One region of the Ruminococcus sp. D54t1_190329_F1 genome, then DNA from elsewhere that is predicted to be linked to it. Evidence: riboswitches for the same ligand, from Rfam matches in the RefSeq annotation. Region 1 holds a riboswitch; the other holds the start of a gene.
The links. A riboswitch is a leader RNA that binds a small molecule or an ion and turns the genes downstream of it on or off. The one in region 1 is predicted to bind FMN.
Positions count from the first base shown of each region.

Region 2: another riboswitch for FMN. It lies ahead of ribD (bifunctional diaminohydroxyphosphoribosylaminopyrimidine deaminase/5-amino-6-(5-phosphoribosylamino)uracil reductase RibD); the one in region 1 lies ahead of I2D69_RS06635 (ECF transporter S component).

Region 1 is NZ_JADNDC010000011.1:9,998-25,952, forward strand. Features, by position in the region: gene I2D69_RS06570 (FAD:protein FMN transferase) at 1-893, shown strand, start outside; gene I2D69_RS06575 (Gx transporter family protein) at 1,191-1,676, opposite strand; gene I2D69_RS06580 (NusG domain II-containing protein) at 1,680-2,048, opposite strand; one part of gene prfB (peptide chain release factor 2) at 2,432-2,506, shown strand; one part of gene prfB (peptide chain release factor 2) at 2,508-3,560, shown strand; gene I2D69_RS06590 (ACT domain-containing protein) at 3,684-4,136, shown strand; gene I2D69_RS06595 (homoserine dehydrogenase) at 4,144-5,361, shown strand; gene I2D69_RS06600 (aspartate kinase) at 5,459-6,667, shown strand; gene I2D69_RS06605 (hypothetical protein) at 6,699-7,910, shown strand; gene I2D69_RS06610 (DegV family protein) at 7,960-8,847, shown strand; gene I2D69_RS06615 (DUF975 family protein) at 9,010-9,837, shown strand; gene I2D69_RS06620 (Tex family protein) at 9,868-12,027, shown strand; gene I2D69_RS06625 (DUF1294 domain-containing protein) at 12,133-12,396, shown strand; gene I2D69_RS06630 (mechanosensitive ion channel domain-containing protein) at 12,513-13,421, shown strand; FMN riboswitch at 13,516-13,653, shown strand; gene I2D69_RS06635 (ECF transporter S component) at 13,837-14,472, shown strand; gene I2D69_RS06640 (NUDIX hydrolase) at 14,544-15,158, shown strand; gene I2D69_RS06645 (hypothetical protein) at 15,245-15,739, opposite strand.
Region 2 is NZ_JADNDC010000022.1:48,643-64,597, forward strand. Features, by position in the region: gene I2D69_RS11575 (energy-coupling factor ABC transporter ATP-binding protein) at 1-94, shown strand, start outside; partial or broken gene I2D69_RS11580 (ABC transporter ATP-binding protein) at 91-1,644, shown strand; gene I2D69_RS11585 (TetR/AcrR family transcriptional regulator) at 2,020-2,619, shown strand; gene I2D69_RS11590 (ABC transporter ATP-binding protein) at 2,730-4,502, shown strand; gene I2D69_RS11595 (ABC transporter ATP-binding protein) at 4,504-6,237, shown strand; gene I2D69_RS11600 (class I SAM-dependent methyltransferase) at 6,260-7,075, shown strand; gene I2D69_RS11605 (class I SAM-dependent methyltransferase) at 7,100-7,906, shown strand; FMN riboswitch at 8,379-8,493, shown strand; gene ribD (bifunctional diaminohydroxyphosphoribosylaminopyrimidine deaminase/5-amino-6-(5-phosphoribosylamino)uracil reductase RibD) at 8,770-9,897, shown strand; gene ribE (riboflavin synthase) at 9,879-10,532, shown strand; gene I2D69_RS11620 (bifunctional 3,4-dihydroxy-2-butanone-4-phosphate synthase/GTP cyclohydrolase II) at 10,551-11,768, shown strand; gene ribE (6,7-dimethyl-8-ribityllumazine synthase) at 11,798-12,271, shown strand; gene I2D69_RS11630 (HAD family hydrolase) at 12,287-12,937, shown strand; gene I2D69_RS19840 (hypothetical protein) at 13,284-13,490, shown strand; gene I2D69_RS11640 (Fic family protein) at 13,673-14,719, shown strand; gene I2D69_RS11645 (Lrp/AsnC family transcriptional regulator) at 14,799-15,251, opposite strand; gene I2D69_RS11650 (MATE family efflux transporter) at 15,466-15,955, shown strand, end outside.

The DNA.
Region 1 (15,955 bases):
ATACCTCAGGCAAGGACATCAACACTCAGATTGGCGAAAAGCTCCGCGAAATGGAAACCACCCTCCTTTCCTGGACAGAGGAAAACTCCCAGATTTCCCAGCTGAACAATGCTGAGGGCAAGACCATGGAAGTCTCTGATGATCTTGTCGCCGACCTTGAGAAAATCCGCCAACTGTCCCAGGATTCCGACGGTGTTTTTGACCCCACCCTTGGAAAGATCATCCGCCTGTGGAACATTGACGGCGAGAATCCTCATGTCCCGGACCAGTCCGAAATTGACACTCTTCTTCCCGAAGTGGGCTACGAGAAAATTCAGGTGGACGGAAACAATGTAACCCTTCTTGATGGCTGTACCCTGGATCTTGGTGCTGTTGGAAAAGGCATGGGCTGTGACCAGATCATGGATTACCTGCAAACCCAGCCAGACGTCGTCGGTATGATCCTGAACCTTGGCGGCAGCAGTGTCATGACCTACGGCGAAAAGCCCGACGGCTCCTCCTGGAAAGTAGCCCTTACCGATCCCCGTGACACGGAAGGCGACTATCTTGGAGCCATCACCCTGGACGCCAACCAGTTCCTTTCCACCTCCGGCGACTACGAAAAATACTTCATAGAAGATGGAATTCGCTACCACCACATTCTGGATCCAAAGACCGGCTATCCTGTACAGAACGGTCTCACCTCCGTCACCATCGTCTGCGACCAGGGTTACCTGGCCGACGGCCTCTCCACTGCCTGCTTCGTCCTGGGTCTGGACGCCGCGAAACCTCTTTTAGAGAAATATGATGCAGAAGCCGTATTCGTAGATGAAGACAAAAATGTGTATGTGACAAGTGGATTGATGGATAAATTCGAATTAATGAAAGACGGATACACAGTAAACGAAGCGTAAGTTGTCCATGATAGATTCATAGAAAATGATAGCTTACGGAATAACGAAAAGAGCTCCAGAGGATAGTCAAAAACTATCGTCAGGAGCTCTTTTTCAATCAACAGCATTTGGGCTGAATATATTCCTAAGCGGGGCATTCAAGGCGCGCCTTTAATGGAGCGGAGATCCACTGCTTACGAAGACTTAACATCGAAGGCTCTCCTGAGATGTTTAGTCGCAGTTAGCAGTTAGCTCCGCGGAATGTTGCGCCTCCCCGCGTGGAATATATTCAGCCCAGATGCGTACGGTGGTAACATATTACGGAATCCTCTTAAGCACTTCCTTCGTCAGCACTCCAATCAGCAGTCCTGTAATCACTCCCGACACCATCAGCGCCGGAGCATAATAATACAACAGTCCCACCGTATGCGTTGCCGGAATCGCCACCAGCAGCTGACCGATGTTATGGGAAACGCCACCAGCCACACTTACACCCAGCTGCCCGAATCCAATCTTATTTTTCACAAAAACCATCACAATCAAACTAAGGGTCGCCCCCGCCAGGCTATACATAATACTGGAGCCGCTTCCAAACATAAAACCGATAATAAAAATTCTCACAATGGAAACCAGCGCCGCTTCTTTCCACGTATACCTCTCCAGCACAAAAAGCACCGCCAGATTTGCAAGCCCTAGTTTCATTCCCGGAATTCCCGCAAAAAACGGAATCAACGATTCCACATACCCGAAAATAATGGCAATGGCTGCAAACAGCCCAAGATACGCTGTCTTTTTCTGATTCATCACTTACACCACTGCGTCAAATCCACTTTCGGAATCCTGTGAATCTGAATCGCCCTCTCCCTGAATGACTACTCTGTTTGGCAGGCACACAATATATCCGCCTGCACTGCCCACTGCCGGCTGCTTCATGCAAAGATGATCCGGGCAGTCCGCCTCTGTCATCTTTACCTCGCCGTCCTTAATTTCACACACATTGGTATCCCCAATCTGGATCACCTGATCCTCCGCCAGTGAATAAGTCCCATAAAGTTCCCCATCCACCGTAATCTGGATCGACCCATGAGTTCCATGTGGAACCGCATAAACAAAAATACAAAGCACCACTGAAATAACCAATAGTGCACCAATAAATACCGCTTCTTTCTTCTTCAAAAATGATACCTCTTCATTAATAGCTTTAACCAAAATCATCATATCATAGAACCATGTTCCACAAACGAACCATTAGTTTATGATATAAGAAATACAGAGATTTTTCAACCTATTCTAAAATCCATTTTTGAGAAAAAATCGCAACAGAGAGAATGCCTGTTATTCACAAAGAAAACGGTAACGGGTGGCTATTCCTTTCCACACCGCTTTTTATTGTAATTTCCCACGGAATATGCTATTGTATAGTTTGAAAGTCTGTGTGCCGTGCGGATCGCGGGAATGATTTTTCAAACACGTTCCAGGCCGGCGGCATTGTTGAAGAAATGTAACGATTCAGAAAACACTGGACAGTTACACAGAAATATTAGAAAGAAGGTGAAGCTATGGTTGAATTAGACCAGTTCAAGAGCATTCTTGCAACATACACAGAACCATTAGTGGAAGTGAGGGATTCACTTTGACCTGGCTAACAAAGAAAAGCGGGTTGAAGAATTAGAGCGCGAAATGGAAGCGCCTGATTTCTGGGACAATGCAGAAATATCCCAGAAGAAAATGAAAGAATTAAAGGGTATGAAGGACGACATGGAAACCTATCAGAATCTGGTAACCCAGAAAGAAGATATGGAGACCCTGATCGAGATGAGCTATGAGGAAAATGATCCGTCCATGATCGAAGAAATCCAGGAAATGCTGGATGAGTTCCAGGCACAGTTTGACAGTATCCGCGTGAAGACACTTCTTTCAGGAGAGTATGACGGCGAGAATGCTATTATCAAACTGAACGCAGGAGCTGGTGGAACAGAAGCCTGCGACTGGTGCAGTATGCTGTATCGTATGTATACACGCTGGGCTGAACGCAAGGGCTTTTCAATTGAAGTTCTGGACTATCTGGACGGCGATGAAGCTGGTATCAAATCTGTTACGTTCCAGGTAAACGGAGAGAACGCATACGGACTTCTGAAGTCTGAGAAAGGTGTTCACCGTCTGGTACGTATTTCCCCGTTCAATGCGGCTGGAAAGCGCCAGACCTCTTTCGTATCCTGCGATGTAATGCCGGATATTGAGAAAGATCTGGACGTAGAGGTCAATGATGAGGACATCCGTATTGATACCTACCGAAGCAGTGGTGCCGGCGGACAGCATATCAACAAGACCTCATCCGCTATCCGTATCACTCATTTCCCAACAGGAATCGTGGTACAGTGTCAGAATGAGCGTTCCCAGCATATGAATAAAGATAAGGCTATGCAGATGCTGAAAGCGAAGTTATATCTTCTGAAACAGCAGGAAGCAGAAGCCAAGCTTTCCGGAATCCGAGGCGAAGTAACGGATATCGGCTGGGGCAACCAGATCCGTTCCTACGTTATGCAGCCATATACCATGGTCAAAGATCACCGTACCAATGAAGAAACCGGAAATGTAGATGCAGTTATGGATGGTGCCATTGATATCTTTATTAATGCATATCTGAAATGGATCGCACTTGCGAAGAGACCTGCAGAGCAGCAGTAAAAGCATGCTGCTGTTCACGAAGTAACGGTAACAGGGCAATGCCAGTTTCCGGATTATGTCTGGATACAGCGGCTGTAATGGCAGAGATTTGCAGGGCGCAGTGAAAGTGGAAGGAAATGCAGGATGCCAAAGACAACAGATAAGAATAAATATTTTGTAGTAAAAGAGCGGGCTGTGCCGGAAGTGCTTCTGAATGTAGTTGCAGCGAAGAAGCTTCTGGAATCAAAGCGGGCAGTTACAGTTCAGGAAGCTGCAGACGCTGTGGGAATCAGCCGAAGCTCTTTCTATAAATATAAAGATGATATTTTTCCCTTCCACGAGGAAGCCAAGGGAAAGACCATCACTTTTATTATACAGATGGATGATGAGCCGGGAATTTTATCCAATGTTCTTCGGGCTATTGCGGAAAATCATGGCAATATTCTGACTATACATCAGAGTATTCCCATCAGTGGTATTGCCACTCTTACCTTAAGTGTGCAGATCCTTCAGGGAGAAGGGGATGCAGAGGCAATGGTGGATGACATTGAACAGATGGGAGGAATCCATTATTTAAAAATTTTAGGCAGGGAGTAACGGACAGATGATAAATATTGCAGTGTTAGGATATGGCACAGTTGGAAGTGGTGTAGTAGAAGTCATCCGCACCAATCATGAATTGATTAACAAAAGAGCCGGGGAAGAGATTAAGATCAAATATGTACTGGATCTTCGTGAGTTCCCGGGAGATCCGGTAGAAGAGATTCTTGTTCATGATTTTGAGCAGATCGTAAATGATCCGGAAGTTAAAATTGTAGTAGAAGTAATGGGAGGAACCGGTGCTGCCTATACTTTTACAAAAAGAGCACTTGAAGCCGGCAAGAGTGTGTGCACCTCAAATAAAGCTCTGGTTGCCAAATACGGTCCTGAGCTTATGGAAATTGCAAAAGAGAAAAAGATCAACTTCCTTTTCGAGGCAAGCTGCGGCGGTGGAATCCCGATCATTCGTGCCATCAACGGTTCTCTTACCGCAGATGAGATCGATGAGGTCAGCGGAATTCTGAACGGAACTACCAACTATATGCTGGATAAGATGATCACAGAAGGTGCTGATTTCAATACTGTTCTGAAAGAGGCTCAGGAAAAAGGCTACGCAGAGGCTGATCCTACCGCTGACGTGGAAGGACAGGACGCATGCCGTAAGATTGCCATTCTTTCCTCTCTGGCATATGGAAAATTCCTGAATTTTGAAAATGTTTATACAGAAGGAATTACAAAGATCACACCAGAGGATATGGAATACGCAAGAGAAATGGGCAGAAGCATCAAGCTTCTTGGCACAAGCAAGAAATTGGGAGACGATTCCTTCTACGCACTTGTAGCACCTTTCCTTGTTGGACAGGATAATCCTCTTTATGGCGTAAAAGGTGTGTTCAACAGTATTTTTGTACATGGAAATATGCTTGGCGATGCCATGTTCTATGGAAGCGGAGCTGGCAAGCTTCCTACTGCCAGTGCAGTTGCAGCAGACGTTGTGGAGGCTGCAAAGCATCTTCATGACACCATTCCGAATAACTGGAGCAATGAAGAGATGACCCTGATGGAGCCGGATTCTGTAGAAGGCCGTTTCTTTGTCCGTGTGAAGGATACTTCCCTGGATGAGGTGGATAAGGCTTTTGGTAAGGTTGAGGCTGTGATCGAGCCGGATTCCCTTCCGGAAGAATTTGGTTTTATTACCAGACTTATGACACAGGGCGAGTACAAAGCGCGTGTGAAAGCGCTTGGAGAGAATGTTCTGGGCATGATCCGCGTGAAAGACTGATAACATGAAACCGCAGTTATTCAGGTAATGGGCAGCTGCGTGAAACTGTCTGTATGCGCAGATAAAAAATAAAACTGACAGCGTGAAAGGAAAAACTATGCTGATAGTTAAGAAATTCGGCGGTACTTCCGTTGGGGACAAACAGAGAATGTATAATGTTGCCAACCGTTGTATCGAGGAATATAAAAAAGGAAATGACGTGGTGGTGGTTTTGTCCGCCATGGGAAAATATACAGATGAGCTGATCCGTATGGCTCATGATATGGACGACAAGCCTCCGAAGCGTGAGATGGATATGCTCCTTACCATCGGTGAGCAGATGTCCGTATCTCTGATGGCCATGGTAATGCACAAGCTGGGCGTTCCGGCGGTTTCCCTGAATGCTTTTCAGGTGACCATGCATACCACAAGCAGCCATCAGAATGCAAGATTGAAAAGAATTGACACAGAGCGTATCCGCCGTGAGCTGGATGCCCGCAGGATTGTCATCGTTACCGGATTCCAGGGAGTGGATAAGTATGATGATTATACCACCCTGGGACGAGGCGGTTCTGATACCACTGCCGTGGCACTGGCAGCAGCGCTTCATGCAGACGCCTGCGAGATTTATACAGATGTGGACGGCGTTTATACAGCCGACCCACGTAAGGTTCCAAATGCCAGAAAGCTGAAAGAGATCACATACGATGAGATGCTGGATCTGGCAACATCAGGAGCGGGTGTACTTCACAACCGTTCTGTGGAAATGGCGAAGAAATACGGAGTGCCCCTTGTGGTCCGCTCCAGCCTGAATAACAGTGAAGGAACGGTAGTTAAGGAGGTAGTTAGCGTGGAAAGAATGCTGATCAGCGGTGTTGCGCTGGATACAGACGCTGTGAGGATCGCAGTACTGGGACTTCGTGATGTGCCTGGTGTTGCATTTAAGGTATTTGATACCCTTGCAAAGAAAAATATTAATGTAGATGTTATCCTGCAGTCTATCGGACGTGCAGGAACAAAGGACATTTCTTTTACCGTAAATAAGGATGATCTGGATGATGCAGTTGCCACTCTGGAGGAGAGCCAGGAGCGCCTTGGCTTCAAGGAGCTTCACTCTGAGCGCAATATCGCCAAGCTTTCCATTGTTGGCTCCGGTATGCTCAGCAATCCTGGCGTGGCTGCCAAGATGTTTGAGAGCCTTTACAATGAAGGCGTAAACATTAATATGATCTCCACATCTGAAATCCGTATTACCGTCCTTATCAACGAAAAAGACGGAATCCGGGCTATGAATGCAGTACACGATGCTTTCGGCCTTGCCGACTGATCAAATATACATTCTAAGGAGGAATTTCTGTATGAAAAGAAAAGTATTGGGAGTGCTTTTTACAGCAATGTGCCTGTGTGCGGTTCCGTCCGCGGCTTATGCAGAGGCACAGGAAGCCGAAACTACAGAGGCAGCAGGAGAGGCTGCTGATGAGCCTGAGGCTGGTGCAGAAACGGTTACAGAGCTGTCCGACAGCCTGTACGATTTTCAGGTGAAGATCGGGGATAAGGTTTACCAGTTCCCTATGTATTACCAGGATTTTGCAGCAGACTGGACACTTGGCAAGAACGAGGACCCGGAGATGGGCGTTGGAACCAATTCCTATGGTTCCATCAGTTTTTACAAAGGGGACGACCGCGTTTCCGTAGATGTGATCAATCTTGGAATCAACCAGCTGCCATTAAACCAGTGTCTGGTAGCAGGAATTGATATTGATGCAAGCTATGATTTTGATGTGGCGGCTACTCCTGTAGAACTGCCTGGCGGAATCGTAATGGGAAAATCCAATTTTGATGATATCAAAGCTGCTTATGGTGATCCAAGCGATACTTACGAGGGAGACCTGTATACCAAGTATTCCTACTCGAAAGATTATTACGAGGAAGTTCATTTCTATGTATATAAGGATGACAATACTCTGAAGCAGGTAGATATGCGTAACTTCGTAGAGCCAGAAGGATATGACAAGGGAAGTGTAAGCGAGGAAGTTCCAGAAATCGTATCTTCCTATACCGCTCCTACTGAGCTGGGAGATGATCTGCTGGCTCCACAGTTGGAATTCTGCGGAGATCTTTATTCCCTTCCGGCTCCGGTGTCTGCATTCCTTGAGAATGGCTGGGAGCTTCAGGATGTGGAAGATGGCGCTTATGTGGCTGGCCGGGATCTGGAATTTGTAGACATGATGAAGAATAACCAGAGTGTGCATTTCAGTGTTTACAATTTTACCCAGGATGCAACTGCCATCGAGAACTGTTTTGTACGGGAGCTTGAGGTAGGCAATTACGACAGTGATGCTCTTACCCTTACTCTTTCCGGTGGATTTACCCTGGGTGCGAAGAAGGCGGACCTGATCGCAGCTGCAGAGGAAAAAGGCTATGCGTGTGATGAGGACGGAGATTACCTGAATATTTATAAGACTGCAGATACCAAGATTGACAACCGGGCACAGTTCTGGTTTAACAAGGATGAGGATCCGGATACAGTGGCAAGTGTTGCGTACAGAAATGAAATTCTTCCAGAATAAGGGAGAACCCGATCTGGAGGTTTTGCAAAATTAGTAACAGGAGGGAAATATGAGCGACTATGTGATCAGCTGCTGTTCCACAGCAGACCTTACGAAAGAACATTTTGAGAAAAGAAATATTTCCTATATCTGCTTTCATTATGAACTAAATGGAAAAGAATATGCAGATGATCTGGGACAGTCTATGCCATTTGACCAATTTTATAAGGCCATGCAGGATGGTGCATCCACCAAGACTTCCCAGGTAAATGCAGATGAATTCGAAGAATATTTCGAAGGATTTCTGAAAGAGGGAAAAGATGTGCTCCATGTCTGCCTGTCTTCAGGAATTTCTGGCGTTATCAATTCAGCTAACGTTGCAAAAGCGGATCTGGAGGAAAAATATCCGGGGCGTAAGATCCTGGTGGTGGATTCTCTGGGAGCATCCTCCGGATATGGGCTTTTTATGGATAAACTTGCAGACCTTCGGGATGAGGGCAGACCCATTGAGGAGGTTCATGCCTGGGCGGAGGAACACAAGCTGAACCTGCATCACTGGTTTTTTTCCACAGATCTTACGTTTTATATCAGAGGAGGCCGTATTTCCAAGGCCAGCGGCTTTTTCGGCACGATGCTGAATATCTGCCCGCTGCTGAATATGGATGATCAGGGAAAACTGATCCCAAGATTTAAGATCCGTACCAAGAAAAAGGTGATCCGGGCTGTTGTAGACAAAATGGAAGAGTACGCTGAGGGCGGACTTGACTATAGTGGGAAATGTTATATTTCCCAGTCCGCATGTATAGAGGATGCCAGGGAAGTGGCAAGGCTGGTGGAAGAGCGTTTCCCGAAATTAAATGGGAAGGTTGAGATCAATAACATCGGAACTACCATCGGAAGCCATACAGGTCCTGGTACGGTAGCGCTGTTTTTCTGGGGAAACAAGAGAACGGCGTAATTAAAAAATTACAGATGTCAGATGGAAGAATGCTATATTGGGAACAACTGGCATGGCTTAATGGAGCAAAAAGTGAAAACAGCGAAATGGTGCTGCAATATATCTGGCCGGGATGCATCAGAATCCCGGCCTGCTGTTTCACTGCAAAGGAGAATGATGATTATGAAAAAAAGAAGTACGAAGGAAATCAAACTGCAGGCAAAAAAGGCATTGCAGGGACATGTTGGAACTGTGATCCTTGGGCTTCTGGCAGTGTATGGTCTGAATACTTTAGGAACAATCCTTTCTACCAATTTATTTTCTGGCACATCCGCGCTGGATCTGGTTCTCAGTGAAGTATTTATGCTGGTGGTGTCACTGATCGTGGGGATCATTTCCGCTGGTCTGGGGTATATGCTTTTGAATATTTCCAGGGGAAAGGAGTTTTCTCTGGGAGATCTGGGCTACTTTTTCAAAAACCAGCCAGACAGGGTGATCGTTGCAGGCTTTGTGCTGGCGCTGATCCAGCTGGTCACAGCAATCCCTTACTATTATGTGAGCTTTACCACAGATCCGGGACTGACTGTGGATTCCCAGATCCAGTGGCTTTCCATGACTCTGGGACTGCTGGCTGTAAGCACTTTGCTGAATTTTCTTATTTCCCTTCCATTTGCCATGACCTACTTTCTCATGGCGGATGACACAGAGCTTGGAGGAATCCAGGCACTGAAAGAGAGCGCAAGGCTGATGAAGGGAAATATCTGGAGATATGTGAAGCTGAATCTCAGCTTTATCCCGCTTTTGTTATTATCTGTGTTCACGTTCTATATTGCACTTTTCTGGATCATGCCTTATATGGAAATGTCCATGGTGGCATTTTATCGGGATCTGGATGGGGAACTGGACTACAGACTGCCAGGAGATGGAACTGCTGACGGCGGCTTTCATAACTGGACCAATGATTCTGGAAACGGATATGATACAGAAAATAATGACGGTTACAGAAATTAGAAATACAAGCAACAAGAGGAGATTGAAAAAATGGATATTTTACAGGTAATCACCCAGGAACTTGGGGTGCAGAAATGGCAGGTAGAAGCTGCTGTTAAATTGATCGATGAGGGAAACACCATCCCTTTTATTTCACGATATAGAAAAGAAGCTACTGGAACCTTAAATGATGAGCAGCTTCGTAACCTGAACGAGAGACTGACTTATCTTCGAAATCTGGAAGACAAGAAGAATCAGGTTCTTTCCAGCATTGAGGACCAGGGAAAACTGACAGAAGAGCTGAAAGCACAGATCCTGGCAGCACAGACACTGGTAGTGGTAGAGGATCTTTATCGTCCGTACCGTCCGAAGAGACGTACCAGGGCAGCAATTGCCAAGGAAAAAGGTCTGGAGCCGCTGGCAAATATTATTATGCTTCAGATGACAGGCAAGTCCATCGAGGAAGAAGCAGAAGCCTTTGTTTCCGAGGAAAAAGAGGTTGCTTCTGTGGCAGATGCCATTGCTGGTGCAAAGGACATTATTGCAGAGCATATTTCCGATGAGGCAGATTATCGAATCCACATCCGTGATCTTACTGCAAAAAAAGGAACCATCAGTTCTACGGCAAAAGATCCGGAGGCACAGTCTGTATACGAGATGTATTATGAGTTTGAGGAGCCGGTGAAGAAGCTGGCTGGACATCGTGTGCTGGCGCTGAACCGTGGTGAGAAAGAGAAATTCCTCACTATCAAGGTAGCTGCACCAGAAGAAGATATTCTTCGTTACCTTGAGAAGCAGGTGATCACCCGAGACAATCCATTTACTACACCGATTCTGAAAGAAGTGACAGAGGACAGTTACAAGCGTCTGATCGCTCCTGCAATCGAGCGCGAGATCAGAAGTGACTTGACTGAGAAGGCAGAGGACGGAGCCATCAAAGTATTTGGCAAAAATCTGGAGCAGCTTCTCATGCAGCCTCCAATCGCCGGACAGACTGTCCTTGGATGGGATCCGGCCTTCCGTACAGGCTGTAAGCTGGCCGTTGTAGATCCTACTGGAAAAGTTCTGGATACCACAGTTGTTTATCCAACTGCTCCTACTAACGAGAAGAAGATTCGCGCTGCGAAGGATACAGTAGAAGCTATGATCAAGAAGTATGGCATTTCCCTGATTTCTGTTGGAAATGGTACTGCTTCCAGAGAGTCTGAGCAGGTTATTGTTGATATGCTGAAGGAGATTCCGGAAGCGAAGGTTCAGTATGTGATTACAAATGAGGCAGGTGCTTCTGTTTACTCTGCAAGCAAGCTTGCTACAGACGAATTCCCAAATTTTGATGTAGGACAGAGAAGTGCTACCTCCATTGCAAGACGTGTGCAGGATCCTCTGGCTGAGCTGGTTAAGATCGATCCGAAATCCATTGGTGTAGGGCAGTATCAGCATGATATGAACCAGAAGAAGCTTGGCGAGGCTCTGACAGGTGTGGTTGAGGATTCTGTAAATAAAGTAGGTGTGGATTTAAATACTGCTTCTGCTTCCCTTCTTGAGTATATTTCCGGTGTTTCCAAGGCTATTGCAAAGAACATTGTAATTTACCGTGAGGAGAATGGCCGTTTCACAAGCCGAAAAGATCTTCTGAAGGTTGCGAAGCTTGGACCGAAAGCATTCGAGCAGTGCGCTGGTTTCATGCGTATTACAGGCGGCTCCAATCCTCTTGACGCGACAAGCGTTCACCCGGAGAGCTATGAGGCGGCTTCCAGGCTTCTTGAGAAACTGGGATATTCCGCTGAGGATATTGCAGGAGGCAAGCTTGCCGGACTTTCCAGACAGATCAGGGATTACAAGAAGACTGCTGATGAACTGGAAATTGGAGAGATCACTCTTCGGGATATTGTAAAAGAGCTGGAGAAACCGGCACGAGATCCGCGTGATGAGATGCCGAAGCCGATTCTCCGCACAGATGTACTGGATATCAAGGATCTGAAAGAGGGTATGATCCTGAAAGGAACTGTCCGCAACGTAATCGATTTCGGAGCTTTTGTTGATATCGGAGTTCATCAGGACGGACTTGTTCATATTTCCCAGATGAGTGAAAAATTTATCAAACATCCGTTGGAAGCTGTAAGCGTTGGAGATGTTGTGGAGGTTCGTGTTCTCGGTGTGGATGAGAAGAAGAACCGGATCAGCCTTTCTATGAAGGGATTAAATAAATAAAGAGAAGAGGGAAAACATTATTTCTCTTGCCATTGCCTTGTAGAAAGCCTTTTTCAAACACGCTTTATAGCGTGTTTGGCAGGGAAATTAGAGAGTTGGATTAAAATGTTAGAAAATATTCTTGTTGTATATCTGGTTTTCGTTAATATTGCAGCATTCGGGATGTATGGCATCGATAAACAGAAAGCCATCCGGAAACAGTGGCGCATCCCGGAAGCCCAGCTTCTTGCGGTGGCTGCCATTGGCGGTTCCGCTGGAGCTCTTCTTGGAATGCAATTTTTTCATCATAAAATCAGAAAATGGAAATTCCGTCTGGGTGTGCCGTTAATTCTGGCAGCGCAGTTGATACTGTGGAGAGTCTTGCAGTAGACGGTGGATAATTTGTTTCCAAAATGAATTTCCGGTGGAAAACAGGACGAAATTGTTTTTGGATAGCAAGAAACAGAATTGTTTACGGGAAAGGACTGAAAAAAGGAGATGGGAATTTGGAAGGACAGGTTATAGAGAATGCAGTTCAGGAGACTGTCCAGGAAACAGTGGATAAAGTAAGCTCCAACTGGGATCAGATCAAGGCTTACTTTAACGGTCATATTCCGGATTTGATCAGCTTCGGAATGAAAGTGGTTCTTTCTATTGTAGCTTTTTATGTGGGAACAAAGCTGATCAAGTGGCTGCTGAAAGTTGCGAAGCGTTCCATGGAAAAGGCCGGCATAGACATGGGGGTTGCCCAGTTCATCTGTTCTTTTGGAAAATTTTTGCTGTATCTGATTCTGATTTTTAATATAGCTACTAATTTCGGTGTGAAGGAATCTTCAGTAGCAGCTCTTCTGGGAACTGCCGGCGTTACCATTGGTCTTGCTTTGCAGGGCGGTCTGGAGAATCTGTCTGGCGGCGTTATGCTACTTTTGTTTAAGCCATTTCAGGTAGGAGATTATATTATACAGGATCAGGCTGGTGGGACGGAGGGAACCGTATATAAGGTTGAGATGTTCTATACGACCCTGATCACCATTGACAATAAGCATGTAATCATTCCAAATGGAAAATTATCCAACAGCACCATTATCAATGTAACTGCGCAGAATTTGCGTAACCTGGAAATCAAAGTGGGAATTTCCTATGATTCTGATATTAAGAAAGCAAAAAAGCTTTTGCAGCACATTTTACAGGAAGATCCCGGAACCAAATCGGACAAAGACATGCTGGTCTTTGTAGACGAACTTGCTGACAGCGCCGTAGTCATGGGGCTTCGCGTCTGGGTTCCCACCGATAAATACTGGAAGATCAAATGGCGGCTGAATGAGAAAATCAAAGAATCTTTTGATGCCAACGGAATTTCTATTCCGTATCCGCAGATGGATGTGCATGTTGTGGAGGCAAATAAAGACAAATGATAATAGATATATAATAGAAAATATGAAATAAATGTACAAATAGATTTCCTATTGAAATTATCCTATTTCTATTGTATAATCCACCATGAAAAGAAAATTTCTTCGGGGCAGGGTGATCGAAATCCTTGGAAATCGAAATTCCCTACCGGCGGTATAGTCCGCGACCCGCTTTGGCGGCTGATTTGGTGAAATTCCAAAACCGACAGTAAAGTCTGGATGAGAGAAGAACGCGCAGAATATTTAGATCGGTTGATTTTTTTGTACGTGCTCATTGCCCCGGAAGAGATTTCGGGGCTTTTTATGTGGTGATTTTAACGTTACTGGTGAACAGTAACCGTTACTGTTTACTGGTAACATTTTAATCCCATACTTGCAGAAATTTTCTTTAAATATTATAATTTAAGGAGCAATGAGTATGAGCGAACAAGTAATCAAAAATGGAAATGTAATGGAGCGAAGCCGCACCAGAACCATTGCCCAGGTAGCAATGTTAGGCGCTGTGGCAGGTGTGTTGATGAATTTTGAGGTACCGCTGCCATTTCTGGCACCGTCCTTTTATCAGTTGGATTTCTCTGAGATTCCAGCACTGATCGGTTCTTTTGCAATGGGACCTGTAGCAGGTATACTGATCGAACTGGTGAAGATTCTGGTACATCTGGTAACTAAGGGAACTATGACAGCAGGCGTTGGTGATGTGGCAAACTTCCTCTTTGGCTGTTCTTATGTAGTTCCAGCCGGACTGATCTATCGTTATCAGCATAAGAAGACAAGAACACATGCAGTGGCAGGTATGGCAGCTGGTGTAATTCTTACCACAGTGCTTGCATGCTTTGTAAACGCATTTGTACTTCTTCCTGCATACGGCAAGGCATTTGGAATGCCGGTACAGGCATTTATTGAAATGGGTGCAGCAGTACACAGCGGTGTAACCAACCTTCTTACTTTTGCAATTATGATCCTTGTACCATTCAATTTATTCAAATACACATTAACCTCAGTGATCGTGTTCTTTATTTATAAAAGAATTCGTGTGATTCTTCGCGGTGACTGATTCTCTGTTCCTTGGTGAGATCTAGATAGACCTCTGACCAGAACAGCAAGAACTGACGAAAAGAGGTTCCTATGGGAAAAATCAACAGCATTACCAAACAGACAGATAATCGTTATGTAAACCTTTATAATGTAAAAGCCACCAGTGTGCACAATACCCCGGTAAACTATTTTGTGTCTTCCCGTGCAAAAGATGTAGACAGCTTGAAAATGGTGACACATAAGAACAATCCGGACGGTGTGATCATTTATAGCATTTATGGCGAAAAACATGACAAAGTGGTGTTGATTCGCCAATATCGTTATACATTAGGCGATTATATTTATGAATTTCCAGCTGGTCTGGTAGAGCCGGATGAGAATTACCATGAAGGCGCAATTCGTGAAATGTACGAGGAAACCGGACTGAAGCTTGATCCCATTCCGGTAGCAGAAGCTTACCAGAAGCCTTATTTCACTACTGTAGGAATGACAGACGAGTCTTGTGCGACTGTATATGGATATGCCAGCGGCGAAATCAGTTCCAAGGCACAGGAAGATACGGAAGAGATTGAAGTGATTCTGGCGGACCGCGAGGAAGTGAAGCGGATTCTGAAGGAAGAGAATGTAGCGATCATGACGGCATATATGCTGATGCATTTTCTGGAAGATAAGGAACCATTTGGATTTTTGAATAAGATCAGATAATAATAAAATCCCCGGAAATCCGGGGATTTTATTATGTAGCAGGAAATTCTGTTGGAATTTCCAAGCCCTGCCGGGCAGGATTCTTTTTATTCATAGTATTCAATATCCTGATCGGAGGTATCCTCCGTATAGTTTCCTCCGTTATCGGAACCAGAACCATCTCCATTATCAATATAATCCCAGTTCTCATCGTTATCTTGTCCGGAATCATCGGAGGTATCTTCTGTATAATCCGGAATATCGGAAGTGTCACTTCCTGAGCTATCTCCAGAATCCTCAGTAGGATAAGTGATCTGGTCGCTTCCTGAAGAATCACCGCCAGAAGAATCATAGCTGTTATCGTAGGAACTATCTCCCTGGCTGTAATCGTAAGTCTCGTCATAATTACTGTCCTGACTGTAAATTGGAAATTCTTCCTGCTGTGCAGCTTCCGCTTCTGCAGCTGTTTCAGGAGCCTCTGTTAATGTGGTCTTGGCAGTTGGTACTCTGTTTTCTTTGGGAACGACTACGGAAATTCCCACCATGGCCACACTGAGCAGAATCGCAGTGGATGCAATGTGGAACTCATCTCTGTATTTCATAAGCTTTACACCTCGTAAGTATCTTTTCATTAATGCTTTAATGTTCTATGCTGAATGGAAGCATAATATTTCTTTTAACGATATTCAACAGATACTCCCATTATAACATATCTGTAGATGATTTTGTAAAAATAGTGTTGGAAATATTTCAAACATGCTCTGGTATCGTTTTTTACAATACATATCCATTTACATAAACTATAATACGAACAACTT
Region 2 (15,955 bases), on a different contig from region 1:
TCAGGAAAGTTATTCCATAGAGGACAGCGATGGCCGAAAACGCCTGCTAAAGTTTTTTCTGAGTGATATGAAGAAGGAGGTGTCCACAGAATGAAGGAGGAAAAGAAAGAGTCGCCCATAAGCGTCTTATGGGGATGGGGCAAAGCTTATCATGGAAAATTCATCGGCAGTATTATCCTTGCGGTATTAGGCGTGGCCTGCCAGATGGTGCCCTATTTCTGCGTGGCGCATATTGTCACAATGATGTTGTCTGGGGAACAGAATTATTCCTGCTATGTGACCGCTGGTATTATTGCACTGTGCAGATACTTTGGGAAGGTGCTGTTTTCCTGTCTTTCTACAACGATTTCCCACACAGCGACCTATTACACGCTGCGCGATCTGCGGGAGAACATTACCGAGAAACTTGCCCGTGTGCCAATGGGGACGATTTTGGATACGCCCTCTGGACAGTATAAAACGACGATTGTTGACCGGGTGGAGGGAATGGAGCCGACCTTTGCACACCTGATCCCGGAAATGACCGCAAATGTGCTGGTTCCCATTGTGATTGTCGTGTACCTGCTTATTCTGGACTGGCGTATGGCGCTTTTGTCCCTTGTCACTCTCGTGGTGGGCCTTGTGGTTATGTCCGCCGGTATGAAAAACTATCCCGTCAAATGGGAGGGCGCAGTCAAGGCGGGCAAGCAGATGGCAGACGCCATCGTGGAATATATCGGAGGCATTGAGGTGGTGAAAGCGTTCAGCCAATCCGCCGGTTCCTACAAAAAATATTCTGACGCGGTGAATTACAACGCCAACTACTATGTGGACTGGATGCGAGAAAACCAGAAAACCATGAGCGCCTATAACGCCATCCTGCCCTCAGTGCTGATCTGCGTGCTGCCCTGCGGTTTTGCATTTTGGCTCTCCGGCAGCCTGGAACTTTCAGCCTTCCTGTCCATTGTGATTTTCTCGCTGGGGCTGATCGGGCCGATTATCGCGGCCTTTACCTTTACGGACGATTTGGCCGTACTGGGGACAAATGTGGAAGAAATCAGCCAGCTTCTGAACGCCGAAGAACTGAACCATAAGGACACGCCGGTCAAGCTGGAAGATACTGGCATTTCTCTTAGGTCTGTGTCGTTTTCCTATGACGGGACAACAGAGGTTTTGCATGATGTGAACCTTGCCATCCGGCCCGGAACCATGACGGCCCTTGTAGGGCCGTCCGGCTCTGGCAAGTCCACGGTGGCGAAGCTGATTGCCGGATATTGGGATGTTACATCCGGCAGCATTACCCTCGGCGGTCATGAGCTGAAGGATATACCGCTGTCTGAAATTGCAGATCAGATTTCCTATGTATCTCAGGACAACTACCTGTTTAACCGCAGTATCCGGGAAAATATCCGCATGGGAAGACCCAGCGCCACAGACGCGGAGGTGGAACAGGCCGCCGAACAAAGTGGTTGCGACGCCTTTATCCGCGGGCTGGACAATGGCTATGATACGGTTGTCGGCAGCGCCGGTTCCCACCTTTCCGGCGGGGAGCGCCAGCGTATTGCCATCGCCCGTGCCATGCTGAAAAATGCACCGGTTGTCATTTTGGACGAGGCAACTAGCAGCGTTGACCCGGAGAATGAGGACGAATTGCAGCGAGCTATCGAGGCACTGACTCATGATAAGACCAGCACTCATGAAATCGCCAGGTATCTGAAGATTACCGAAAAGGCAGTTTACAGGTGCATGGACAGGCTGAAAGAAAAAGTGAAGAAGATCTTCGAGTAATTCATGATAATCAAAAAGCAGGGTGTGAGAACAAACTCCACCCTGCTTATCATTTATTAGAAAAAAGGAAACTTTTGTCAAAACCAGTATTTAAAAATTTTATCAGTAATAAAGTGCAGAATGATGTTTGGATTGCAGTTTTTATGCAACTATTTCTTGTTGCTATTGACAAAACCTTTTTCAGAGATTAAAATTATAACAGCGTTATATAGCACTGTTATATAGGAGGTGTGCAAAATAAACGGAAATGGAATGACTTTAGAAAATATCCACCGGGCAGCGAAAGCGGAATTTTTAGAAAAAGGATATAAAGACGCTTCCCTGCGGAATATTGTGAAATCCGTGGGAATGACTACCGGAGCCTTTTACGGATATTACAAAAGCAAAGAAGAACTTTTTGAAGCCATCGTTGGTGAACATTATGAATATATTCGTAACCGTTTTATAAAGGCACAGCAGGAGTTCGCCGAACTACCAGCTGCCCAGCAGCCGGAAGTCATGAGTGATATTTCGGGAATCTGCATGTACGATATTCTCTATTATGCGTACGAACATTTAGAGGAATGTAAACTGATCCTCTGCTGTTCGGAAGGGACAAAATTTGCCGGGCTAATTGATGAAATGGTGGAGATTGAGGTAGATGGGACGCATGCCTATCAGGATGTCTTAAGGCAGCTTGGACGGTCCTCTCCGCATATCGATCCTTCGCTGGAGCATATTCTGATCACCGGAATGTTTCATACTTTTTTTGAATTGATCATCCACGAAATGCCGCTCAAAGATGCCGAAAACTACGTTAGAGAAATGCGCGCCTTTTATACAGCAGGATGGATGAAAATTATGGGGCAGTAATGCCTTATAATTTTTGTTCGATAGTTAGCTACAGCTAACCTAAATTCGGATATTGTAAGAACATAGACGTGTTCTCTTTATCATAGACACAAAGAAAAGGAGGAATTTTTTTGAAAAAAAAATCTAATTTATCACGCCTGCTGGGAATTGCAGGCAGCCATAAGTACCTGACCTATGCTTCCTGGGTGCTTTCTGCCATCAGTGCCCTGATTGCTCTGGTACCATTCTATTACATCTGGAAAATGATCAAGGAAGTATTGGAGGTGGCACCGAATTTTGCCCAGGCACAGGACCTGACCAGTAATGGCTGGATGGCAGTATTGTTTGCGGTTATAGCGGTGCTTGTCTACATAGCCGGGCTGATGTGTTCCCATTTGGGAGCATTTCGTATCGCCACAAACCTGCGTATCCAGACCATGGAGCATATTGTTAAGCTTCCTCTTGGGTTTGCCGAGAGTTTTGGCAGCGGAAAACTGCGCAAGATTGTCAACGAATCCAGCGCAGCCACCGAAACCTATCTCGCCCATCAGCTTCCCGACAGAGCCAATGCCATTGCAACCCCCTGCGGTCTTTTGGTGCTGTTGTTCGTGTTTGACTGGAGACTGGGACTATTGAGTCTTGTTCCGGTTGTGCTGGGGTTTCTGATCATGATGGCAATGACCGGAAAGCAGATGCAGGAAAAGATGAAAGAATACCAGAATGCGCTGGATGATATGTCCAATGAAGCGGTAGAGTATGTCCGTGGGATTCCGGTGGTAAAAACCTTTGGCCAGACGATCTTTTCCTTTAAGAAGTTTAAAGACTCCATTGACCGGTATAAAGTATGGGTGATTGCTTATACCAGGCAGCTTCGGACACCGATGATGTTCTATACAGCTGCGATCAACGGCGTTTTTGCCACACTGATTGCCGGAGGACTGTTGCTTACGCAAGACGGTGTGACTTCCGGTTTCTTACTGGATCTTATTTTCTATATCATCATTACACCGGTTATTTCTGTCACACTGACACGCATTATGTTCCAAAGTGAAAACGCCATGATCGTAGACGACGCTTTACAGAGAATTGACAGCGTTTTGCATTTGAAGCCTCTGGAGGAAACGAAACATTCAAAGCATCCCCAAAACGCTTCCGTGGAACTGAAATCGGTTCATTTCAGCTATGATGGAGAAAAAGAAGTATTAAAAGATATTTCACTGACCATTCCTGCAGGACAGACGGTAGCTTTTGTAGGTCCATCCGGCGGTGGAAAAACAACCCTTGCCAACCTGATTTCCCGATTCTTTGATCCCCAGAGCGGAATGGTAAAAATCGGTGGTGTTAATGTGAAAGACATCCCGAAAGAGGAACTCATGAACACGGTGTCTTTCGTATTTCAGAACAGCCGTCTGATCAAGGCATCTATTCTGGAAAATGTGCGTATGGGAAAACCGGAAGCTACCCGTGAGGAAGTTCTGACTGCCCTTCATCACGCGCAATGCGATGATATTCTGGAAAAACTCCCACAGGGTGTGGATACGGTCATCGGTACAAAGGGTGTCTATCTTTCCGGCGGCGAGCAGCAACGAATTGCCATTGCCCGTGTGATGCTGAAAAATGCTCCGATTATCATTCTGGATGAAGCCACTGCCTTTGCTGACCCGGATAACGAAAGCCGCGTACAGGCTGCTTTCTCAAGACTTTCCGAGGGTAAGACAGTGATTATGATTGCCCACAGGCTTTCTACCGTAACAAATGTGGATCAGATTTTTGTCATTTGCGACGGACGGGTTGCCGAGTGCGGAAACAGTCGCGAATTGCTTGCAAAAGACGGTATATTCAGCCGTATGTGGAAAAATTACCAGACTTCCGTGCAATGGAAGGTAACAAAGGAGGTGCAGTAATATGATCAAAAAACTGCAGAAAAAATATGCCCTGTCTGAACAGGGAGCAAAAGACCTGATCAAAGGCTGCCTGGCCTGTGTCCTTCAGAATCTGTCTTTTATGTTTCCGGTGGGACTTTTATATTACCTGGTCAGCGATCTGATGAACGGGGGTGTTCCCGGCGGGAAAATTCCATTTTATGTGGCAGGCTGCGTGGTGTGTATTGGCTTGATTCTGCTGACCACTTTCTTTCAATACAATGCGACCTATTTTGCCACTTACAAAGAAAGCGGTATCCGCCGCATTACCCTGGCAGAACATCTGCGCAAAATCCCCCTTTCCTTTTTCGGGAAAAAGGATTTAGCCGATCTTACCAGTACCATTATGGCGGATTGCACCTTCCTGGAGCAGAGTTTTTCGCATTTTATCCCTGAGCTTGCGGGTTCGATCATTTCTACAGTTCTGATTTCCATTGGTCTGCTCTTTACGGACTGGAGAATGGCACTGGCTGCCTTATGGGTTCTGCCGGTTGCCTTTGCGATTGTGGGATTTTCCGCAAAGATTCAGGAAAATCTGAATCAGAAAGCCATGGATGTAAAGATGGCCTGCGCAGACGGGATACAGGAGTGCATTGAAACGGTTCGTGACCTGAAAGCGAACAATGCGGAGCAGGCATATTTAAAAGGTCTGGAAAAGAAGATCCGTGCCGTGGAGCATCGTTCCATCCTCAATGAATTCGGCCTTGCTGTTTTTGTGGTTTCCGCATCGCTGGTGCTGAAGCTTGGTATTGCAACGGTTGCGCTGGTGGGAGCTGTTTTGCTCATGCAAGGAAGCCTCTCCGTGCTTACATTCTTTATGTTCCTTCTGGTAGTATCCCGTTTATATGACCCTCTGCAGGGCGCACTCCAGAATCTTGCGGCAGTCATCAGTACACGAACCAATATTGCCCGTATGAATGAAATTCTCGATCATCCCATCCAGCAGGGCAGTGATAGGCTTTCCAATCAGGGGTATGATATTGTCTTTGACCATGTCGGGTTTGCCTATAATACCGGAGAAACTGTATTGAAAGATGTCTCCTTTACGGCAAAGCAGGGAGAGGTTACGGCTCTGGTGGGCCCGTCCGGCGGCGGAAAAACAACCGTATCCCGGCTGGCAGCAAGGTTCTGGGATATTAACAGAGGAAAGATTACCGTGGGAGGCATGGATGTATCCCGAATAGACCCGGAAACACTGCTTTCTCTGTATTCCATCGTATTCCAGGATGTTACGCTGTTTGACAATACGATTCTGGAAAATATCCGAATCGGAAACAAAGACGCCACAGATGAACAGGTCATTGCGGCTGCGAAACTTGCCAATGTAGATGAATTTGCAGAAAAATTACCAGATGGATGGCATACCAATATCGGGGAAAATGGCTGTGAACTTTCCGGCGGAGAGCGCCAGCGCATCTCTATTGCCCGTGCATTTCTGAAAAATGCGCCGATCATTCTTTTGGATGAAGCTACTGCTTCCCTGGATGTGGAGAATGAAACTCTGATACAGACAGCCCTTTCCCGTCTGATCGCAGATAAAACCGTTCTGGTTATCGCCCACAGGATGCGTACCGTAGCCGGAGCAGATAAGATCGTTGTCCTTTCTGATGGTACAGTTGCAGAAGAAGGATCACCAAAGGATCTGGAAGAAAAGAATGGTGTATATGCCCATATGGTAAAACTGCAGACAGAAAGCCAGAACTGGAAACTTGCGTGAAGAAGGAAAAGGAGGTAGTGCAATGAAAAGGAACCAATGGAAGCAGGAGAATATCCGCCTTGGCACCCACGGGGAAGACTATGGAAGCTGGATGTCCAATCCTGTCTTTTACATCATTGGCGGAATCGGAGTTTTGGCCGCTGTGCTGGCTGTCCTCTCTTTTTATGTATTTCATGTCGCTGTTCTCGGTGTGCTGTTTGCCATCATCACAATCGCACTTGTGGTTTTGCTGATCTGGATCACATGGATCAGGCGGCAGTATGCCTTTGGCGGTGGCAGAATCATGGAACAGGTTCACCGGGTTGTCCTCTCGCACCTAGACTATGACGGTGAGGGCAAGATTCTGGAAGTAGGTTGCGGCTCCGGAGCGCTGACAATCCGTGCGGCTCTGACATGGCCGAAAGCAAAAGTAATCGGTATTGATTATTGGGGCGCTGTGTACAATTACAGCAAGGCACTCTGCGAGAAAAATGCTGCAAGTGAGGGCGTGGCTTCCCGCTGTGTATTTCAGCACGGTGATGCGAAGCAGCTGGATTTTCCTGATGAGAGCTTTGATGTGGTCATCAGCAACTATGTCTATCACAATGTCATGGGTGCAGATATGCAGAAACTGCTGCTGGAAAGCCTGCGGGTATTGAAAAAAGGCGGCGTCTTTGCACTTAACGATGATATGAAACAAAAGATGTACGGTGACATGGAAGGTTTTGCGCAGAAACTGCGGGATATGGGGTATGAGGAAGTACGACTTGTTGATACCGCACAGGAAGCTTTTGGCGCCCACCGTCGGGCTGCCATGATGATGCTAGGTTCTTCCCGGTTGCTTGTCGGTAGAAAGTAATGTATCAAAACAGGAGGTTTGGCTATGTCCAAGTTAGGAGTCGTGGAGGATACACTGTTCGTCCCTATGCTGGGAAGAATTTATGCTAGTGAGCATTACCCGCAAATTTTATATGATAAAAAAGCATTGGAATTGAAAAAGAAGCTGCCTTCAGACTTGATTAAACAGAATATGCAGAGCCAGTATACCCTTTTGGCCTCTGCTTCCCGGTCTGCTAATATGGATCGGATTATTCGGACTTTTCTGGAACGCAGACCGGACGGTGTGATTGTCCAGTTGGGCTGTGGTCTGGAGACAACCTATCACCGATGTGATAACGGAAAGACACACTGGTATGCCGTGGATCTGCCTCATGTAATCGAATACCGGCGGGGACTTCTTCCCGAACCAGAGAGGGAATTATATATTTCCGGGGATGCCTTTGCAAAGGATTGGATCAAAAAAGTTCGCAATGATGTATTTGATGCTCCTATTCTCGTTACTGCAGGCGGGTTATTTCATTATTTTGAGGAACATAAGGTCATTGCCCTTCTGCGTATGATTGGGCAATTTGGAAATATGGAAGTTGTTTTTGATACGGTGAACAAAAGAGGAATGACCATGATGAAGAAAAAATATATGAAACAGGTCGGCCATGCCGATGCACAAATGTTCTTTTATGTGAATTCAGCGGAAGAACTGGCAGCAAAGATCGGGGGTAATGTGAAGGTGATTGCGGAGGAACCATACTATCGTTACATCCCTAAAAATGGCTTAAAGCTATCCACAAAGGTCAGTATGACAGTTTCTGATCAATTCAAGATGGTAAAGATGATACATCTAAAACTATAGTGGATATACAATATCAGAGAGAGAGAACTTTATCATTTTTTCGGACGCACTGATGAAACACCATCAAAAGCCGCTTTCTATCACCAGCGTGCAAAATTAAAAGATAATGCACTATGGGAACTTTTGCAAATCTTTAACCAGAAGCTTCAACCAACTCTATACAGAAACCGTTATCGTTTGGTTGCTTGTGACGGTTCTGTTGCTGATGAAGTCGATCCGGAACTTCTGGCAAAAGTATTGGCTAATCCAGAGATGTGGGCATTGCTCAATTCACTGGCGAAAACGATGAAGTAATGAAAAATAGTGAAAAAATAGTGTAATTTTAATGAAAAAACAATTCATAAAACGATATAATATATGGATAAAATGAGGATATTTATTGTGTATATGGATATTCTATCTCCATCAGTAAACTAAGTAAAATAAAAATTCTGCTTTACAAACAACAGATAAAGTATTAAAATAAACAAAAAGATATCTTCAGGGCAGGGTGAGATTCCCTACCGGCGGTAAAGCCCGCGAGCCGAGAGGCATGATCCGGTGAGATTCCGGGGCCGACAGTACAGTCTGGATGGAAGAAGATGATAGTACAGTTGATTTTTTGTATGAATGAATGTAGTATCAGAGCTCTGAGATGGTGATCCATTTCAGAGCTTTTTATATAGGAAAATCAGACATTCATTTATCAATCATATGTAACAGATCAATTCCACCCTGCAGATATTTCTGCAGGCTTTTTTTGTATCTGGTACATCGTTTTCGAAATAACTATACCATTCACTTGTCTGTGAATCCGATTGCACATGTTTAAAAGCCTCGGCGTAGCCCAGGCAAAGAACAGGAATAAGAAAGAAGGAATAGAAATGACGGATCAGGAATATATGCTTCGGGCTATTCAACTGGCCAAAAAAGGAGAAGGCTGGACGAATCCCAATCCTATGGTAGGGGCAGTGATCGTAAAAGACGGAAAGATCATCGGGGAAGGCTATCATAAAAAGTATGGAGAACTTCACGCGGAACGTAATGCAATTGCTTCTCTTACAGAATCAGCAGAAGGTGCGGTGATTTATGTCACGTTGGAGCCTTGCTGTCATCATGGTAAAACACCTCCATGTACGGAAGCGATCATTGAACAGAAGATCAGAAAAGTGGTGATCGGTTCCAGAGATCCGAATCCGAAAGTGGCAGGAAAAGGTGTACAGATGTTAAGGGAAGCCGGTGTAACAGTAGTTGAAGATTTTATGAGAGAAGAATGTGATCAGCTGAACCCGGTGTTTTTCCATTATATTACTACGAAGACCCCTTATGTGGTAATGAAGTATGCCATGACACTGGATGGGAAGATCGCAACGAAAACAGGAGCATCAAAATGGATCACCGGAGAATCTGCACGAAAAGAAGTACAGCATATGCGGCATCAGTACATGGGAATCATGGCTGGTATTGGAACTGTGCTTGCAGATGATCCGATGTTAAACGTCCGGGTAGAAGGCTGGAAAAGTCCTGTCAGGATTGTGTGTGACAGTAAGCTCAGGATCCCGCCGGGCAGTCAGATTGTAAAAAGTGCGGAAAAGTACCGGACGATCGTGGCTTATGCAGAACAGAAAAATGCAAAAGAGAAAATAAAAATATTACATACCATGGGAGTTGAAACCATTTACTGTCCCGACGAAAAGAATCAGATAGACCTTAAGAAGCTGATGGCAGATCTTGGAAACAGAGGCATTGACAGCATCCTCCTGGAGGGAGGAGGTACGTTAAATGACAGTGCACTGCGAGCTGGAATTGTAAAGGAAGTACAGGCTTTTGTGGCACCAAAGCTGTTTGGCGGTGTGGCTGGGAAGACACCGGTAGAGGGTATTGGAGTTGAACTGCCGTCTGAAGCAGTGGAACTGAAATATACAGATATCTGTCAGATCGGTGAGGATATCCGGATAAAATGTCAGGTGTGTGATAAAAAACAGGAGGAATCATGTTTACAGGAATCGTAGAAGAGAAAGGAAAAGTCCGTTATATACAGCTGACAGGGGAATCAGGGATCCTGGCAGTGAAAGCCCGGAAAGTCCTGGAAGGGACAAGGATCGGTGACAGTATCGCTGTGAATGGTGTGTGTCTGACAGTTACGTCGATTCAGCCGGACGGATTTACTGCCGATGTGATGGCAGAGACGATCAGAAGAAGCAGTCTTGGCAGCTGCAAGGCCGGAAGCCAGGTAAACCTGGAACGTGCAATGGCTGCAGACGGTAGGTTCGGGGGACACATAGTAAGCGGCCATATTGATGGGACTGGCGTGATACGTTCCATGCTCCGGGAAGAAAATGCCATCTGGGTATCAATTGAGACATCGCCACAGATTTTGCATCTGATCGTGGAAAAAGGATCCGTCTGTATTGATGGGATCAGCCTGACAATTGCAAGGGTTGATGAAGCTGGTTTTCAGGTGTCGGTCATTCCACATACAGGAGAAGAAACCACTCTTTTGGAAAAGGTGCCGGGGGATCTGGTTAATCTGGAAAATGATGTGATCGGAAAATACGTAGAAAAACTGCTTGGCATCAGAAAAAACGAAGAAGAGAAAAAAGAATCCGGAATTACGATGGAGTTTCTTGAAGAATTCGGGTTTTAGAACAGGAGGATATACACTATGTCACAAAATTATCAGTACAACACAATTGAAGAAGCACTTAGGGATCTTAAGGAAGGAAAAATAGTTCTGGTCACAGATGATCCGGACAGAGAAAATGAGGGAGATCTGATATGTGCGGCAGAGTTTGCGACCAGGGAAAATATTAATTTCATGGCGACCTATGCAAAGGGTCTTATCTGTACACCGATGAGTGCAGAAATTGCGGCGAGATTGAACTTTCCGCCGATGGTTGCGGAGAACACGGACAATCACAGTACAGCATTTACCGTGGCAGTAGATCACGCAGATACAACCACAGGTATCTCTGCGGAAGAGCGCTCCTATACTATCATGAAGTGTGTGGATGATCAGTCAAAACCGGAGGATTTCAGAAGACCGGGACATGTGTTTCCGCTTATTTCCAGAAAAGGCGGGGTTTTGGTACGAAATGGCCATACAGAGGCAACAACAGATCTTATGAGACTTGCCGGACTGAAAGAATGCGGCGTGTGCTGTGAAGTTATGAAAGAAGATGGAACTATGATGCGTACATCACAGCTATGGGAAATGGCAAAAGAGCATAACCTTACATTTATTACGATCCGTGATCTGCAGGATTATATAAGAATACATGAAAAGCATGTAAAGGAGGAAGCCGTTGCAAACCTCCCAACGCAGTACGGTGATTTTAAAATGTATGGTTATATCAATGATATTACAGGAGAGCATCATCTGGCACTGGTAAAAGGTGATCTGGGAGATGGTGAGGATGTGCTTTGCCGGGTACATTCGGAGTGTCTGACAGGGGATGCATTCGGATCGCTCAGATGTGACTGTGGCCTGCAGCTGCAGACAGCGATGCGCCAGGTAGAAGCAGAAGGCCGAGGAATTATTCTGTATATGAGACAAGAAGGCCGAGGAATCGGACTGATCAATAAGATCAAAGCATATGCGCTTCAGGAGCAGGGATACGATACTGTGGAGGCTAATGTGAAGTTAGGGTTTGCACCGGATCTCAGAGAGTACTGGGTCGGGGCACAGATACTGTCAGACCTTGGTGTGAAATCATTAAGATTACTGACAAATAATCCGGATAAAGTCTATGGACTTGGCGAATTCGGACTGAAGATCAATGAGAGAGTACCTCTGGAGATTCCGGCACAAAAGTATGACCGGAAGTATATGAAGACGAAGCAGGAAAAGATGGGTCATATTTTTAAAGAAATAAATTTATAAAAAACAGCAAATATCAGGAGGAAGAAAAAATGAGACAGATCAATTTAGTAGAAGGAAAAGTAGTAGCACCGGAGGGAATGAAGGTTGGTATCGTGGCAGCGAGATTCAATGAAATTATTGTGAATAAATTATTGGGAGGGGCAGTCGACGGACTGGTAAGACATGGAGTAGAAGAAGAGAACATTACTGCAGCATGGGTACCGGGAGCATTTGAGATTCCGATTACAGCACAGAAGATGGCACAGTCAGGAAAATATGATGCAATTATCTGCGTTGGAGCTGTCATCCGTGGAGATACTTCACATTATGATCTGGTGTGTAATGAATCTGCCAAGGGAATCGCACAGGTTGAACTTGCAACAGGAATCCCGGTTTTATTCGGAGTGATCACGACTGAAAATATCGAGCAGGCTATTGCGCGTGCAGGAAGCAAAGCGGGAAATAAAGGCTATGATTGTGCATTATCTGCGATTGAGATGGTCAATCTGATGAAGCAGCTCTAAAAGACAGGAAAATAAATGATGACAAAAACGATCATATTCGATTATGATGGAACGATCCATCATACCCTTGGAATCTATGAACCGGCATTTCGTGAAACCTATCAGTGGCTGACAGAACAGAAGGTTACCGAAGAACGGGAGATAGGCTCGGTGGAAATTGCCGGCTGGCTGGGACTTAACAGTAAGGAGATGTGGAATACATTTTTGCCGGAGCTGGATCAGAGCTATAAAGAGCAGGCAAGCAGGATGGTAGGAGATCTGATGGTAAGACAGATCAGGAAACATAAGGCAGTGTGGTATCCGGGAGCAGAGGAGATGCTAACAGCTTTGAAGAACCGGGGATATCACCTTGTGATCTTAAGTAACTGTAAAGCTTCATATCGTGAGGCACACTGGAAGGAATTTGGGATGGAACGATGGTTTGACCGTTTTTATGACTGTGAATCATACGGATTCCGTCCAAAGACAGAAATTGTGCAGGAAATCATCCGGGAATATAGTGGCCCTTATCTGGTAGTCGGAGACAGGAGACAGGATCTGGAATGTGCCAGGTCCTGCAAAAGCCCTTTTATAGGATGCCTGTATGGATATGGTGAGAAAGGGGAACTGAATGGGGCTGATTATTATGCAGAACATATAGAGGATATACTGCAGATGGTGATATGATTTTTGCAATATAAAAATCTGAAGGAAAAAAGTTAAAAATAAGTACTTCTGTAAAATAAAAGGATATAGAAAATTTGCAACAATTTGTTGCAAATTCTGAGGCGGGGATGATTTTAGGATAGTCATAGTGATAGAGGTAATCCACTTTTCTAACCCCATCTGTACAGTAAAGTTCTCAAGTCCAGTTGTACAAAGCGCTACTGCACGGGGAACCAGATGGAATGCATCTCCACTTCCTAAAAGAACTGCCATAATTCCAAACATGGTAAACTGTCGGTTTCCTTTGCCTTTGCGGATCATTTATAGATTTTACTGTGGAAGATTTTGCATAAAGTGTTTTCCGTGCTTGTGTGTACCATTATCTGATATCAAAGCAGTACAGGGTGATTCCGGCCATGCACAGGTCAATATGATTACGGATGCGTACTCTCAAATTCCGGATGATGACCAAAGGAAAAATGCAGAGCTTTTTAAAGAAGCATTTTATGAGAAAAAGAATCTGAATCCAGAGAGGCGGGCGTTGCTCAATTCGTTGGCGAAAACGATGAAGTAATGAAAAATAGTGAAAAAATAGTGTAATTTTAATGAAAAAACAATCCATAAAACGATATAATATATGGATGAAATGAGGATATTTATTGTGTATATGGATATTCTATCTCCATCAAATCTATTGAAATCTCCATCATTTGTTGATAGAATGATGGAAATAAATCTGAAGTGAAGGAGATTCCTATGAGAGACTTTGATTTTATTGTAAGTCCTGAAAAATTGTTAACACCTGAAATTGTTCAGATGGTTAGCAGCATTCATGAACATAAAGGCAAACAGGAATTATTTCTCGAAGCCAATGTAGATGAATTGAAAACACTCTTAGAAGTTGCATTGGTTCAGAGTACGGGAGCATCCAACCGAATCGAAGGTATATTTACAAGCGATAAGCGTTTGGAAGAATTGGTAAGTCAAAAAGCAGAACCCCGCAACCGATCTGAGCAGGAAATTGCTGGTTATCGTGAAGTACTTTCCACAATTTACGAAGGTTATGAATATATCAACCCAAGACCGAACATTATTTTGCAGTTACATCGAGATCTGTACTCCTATTCACAGGGATCTGCTGGTGGAAGTTATAAGAATTCCGATAATGTAATTGCAGAAACAGATGCCGAGGGTCATCAGAAGGCACGTTTTATTCCAGTTCCCGCATTTCAGACTGCTGAAGCGATGGAAGAACTTTGCGCTCGCTTCCTTGAAGCATGGGAAGCTGACCGCATTGATAAACTGGTTTTGATTCCCATGTTCATTCTGGACTTTCTGTGCATTCATCCTTTCAATGACGGAAATGTTAGGATGAGCCGTTTGCTCACTTTACTGCTTTTTTACAAGGCGGGATACATCGTTGGAAAATATGTCAGTATGGAAATGCTGATTGAAAAGACAAAAGAAACATATTATGAAGCCCTTCAAGCAAGTTCTACTGGCTGGCATGAGGGCGAAAACAGCTATGAGCCTTTTGTTAAATATTATCTGGGTATCATGTTGAAAGCATACAATGAATTCGAAAGCCGTGTAGAGTATTTGAAGCATCGGAGTCTTTCTAAGCCTGATAGAATTAAAGCGGTTATTGATAACAAGGTTGGCAAAATTACAAAGAAAGAAATCATGGAGCTTTGTCCTGATATAAGCAAAATTACCGTGGAAAGGACTTTGACGAATCTGGTTAAGAGTGGGTATATCGCAAAAGTTGGTGCAGGTCCATCTACTGGTTATGTCCGTGTTTAAAAATATGAAAGTAGCTTATAAATTTGCCAGTCAAAACCGGCATTTTCTTAGCAAAAATCATTTCCTTTTATGTCGGCTTCTATAGCCGTAATCCTTTAATATCTTTAATACGTGATAAGATCGTATTGCAGCTGCAGCTGATAACGCCGGGAAGTGTATCAATGACTGTGTGCAGGAAGTGTTCCATTTCATCACTTGATGAAGCAACGGCATGTACATGCAGCTTGTCTCTTCCTGTGACACGGTAAATCTGCGTGACAGTATCATTATTATGTAATATATCTGTCACCTGCGACAGATGGTCTGGTTTTATCTCGATTTCAAAATAGCATGAAACAGCACCGCTGATCTTTTGAGGGTTTATTATAGTTGTATATTCTTCAATTATGCCTTGTTTCTCCAGAGCCTGAATCCGGGCTTTTACTGCCACTCTGGAAATACCGGTTTCTTTACCGATATCAGAGTAAGAAATACGTGCATTTTCTATAAGCAACTGGATGATTTTCTGATCCAGTTCATCTAAACCGTTCAGTTACATAAGTGTCCCTCCTGTAAAATAATATCCTCCGGATATTAAATATCATATCATTTATTTAGCTGAAAGTAAACGCGGGCTTGACTTAGCAGCTGTAGCTACATATAATTGTTTCATAACGTAATTTAAAACTTGCGTTTTGAATGTATGGAATAGATTCTGGTGAAGGAAAGAATAAGCGAAATTATAAAGGCTTTGGAGGAATATGATAATGTCAAAAGATGAATATTTGCTCACAGATACGCCTCTTAAAGCGTTGACGGTTTTTGCAATGCCAATGATTTTGGGCAGTTTTTTTCAGCAAATATACAATATGGCTGACTCTATCATCGTCGGCCAATTTGTTGGCTCCTCTGCACTTGCAGCTGTCGGGGCCTGCGCAGCGCTGACCAATGTTTTCATTTGTGTGGCACTGGGGGCAGGTGTCGGTGCCGGTGTGCTCGTGAGCCGCTATTTCGGTGCCAGGGAGTATGGAAAAATGAAGACCATCGTGTCAACGTCCTTGTTTAGCTTTTTAATTTTAAGCATAGTCCTTGGTGTTTTTGGCTTTTGCTTTTCCCACTCGATGATGAGAGTATTACAAACCCCTGGCGATATACTGAATGATGCAGTGTTATATCTGCGGGTCTATTTTGTGGGCTTTCCGTTTCTGTTTATGTATAACATTCTTTCCAACATGTTCACTTCCATTGGTGAATCAA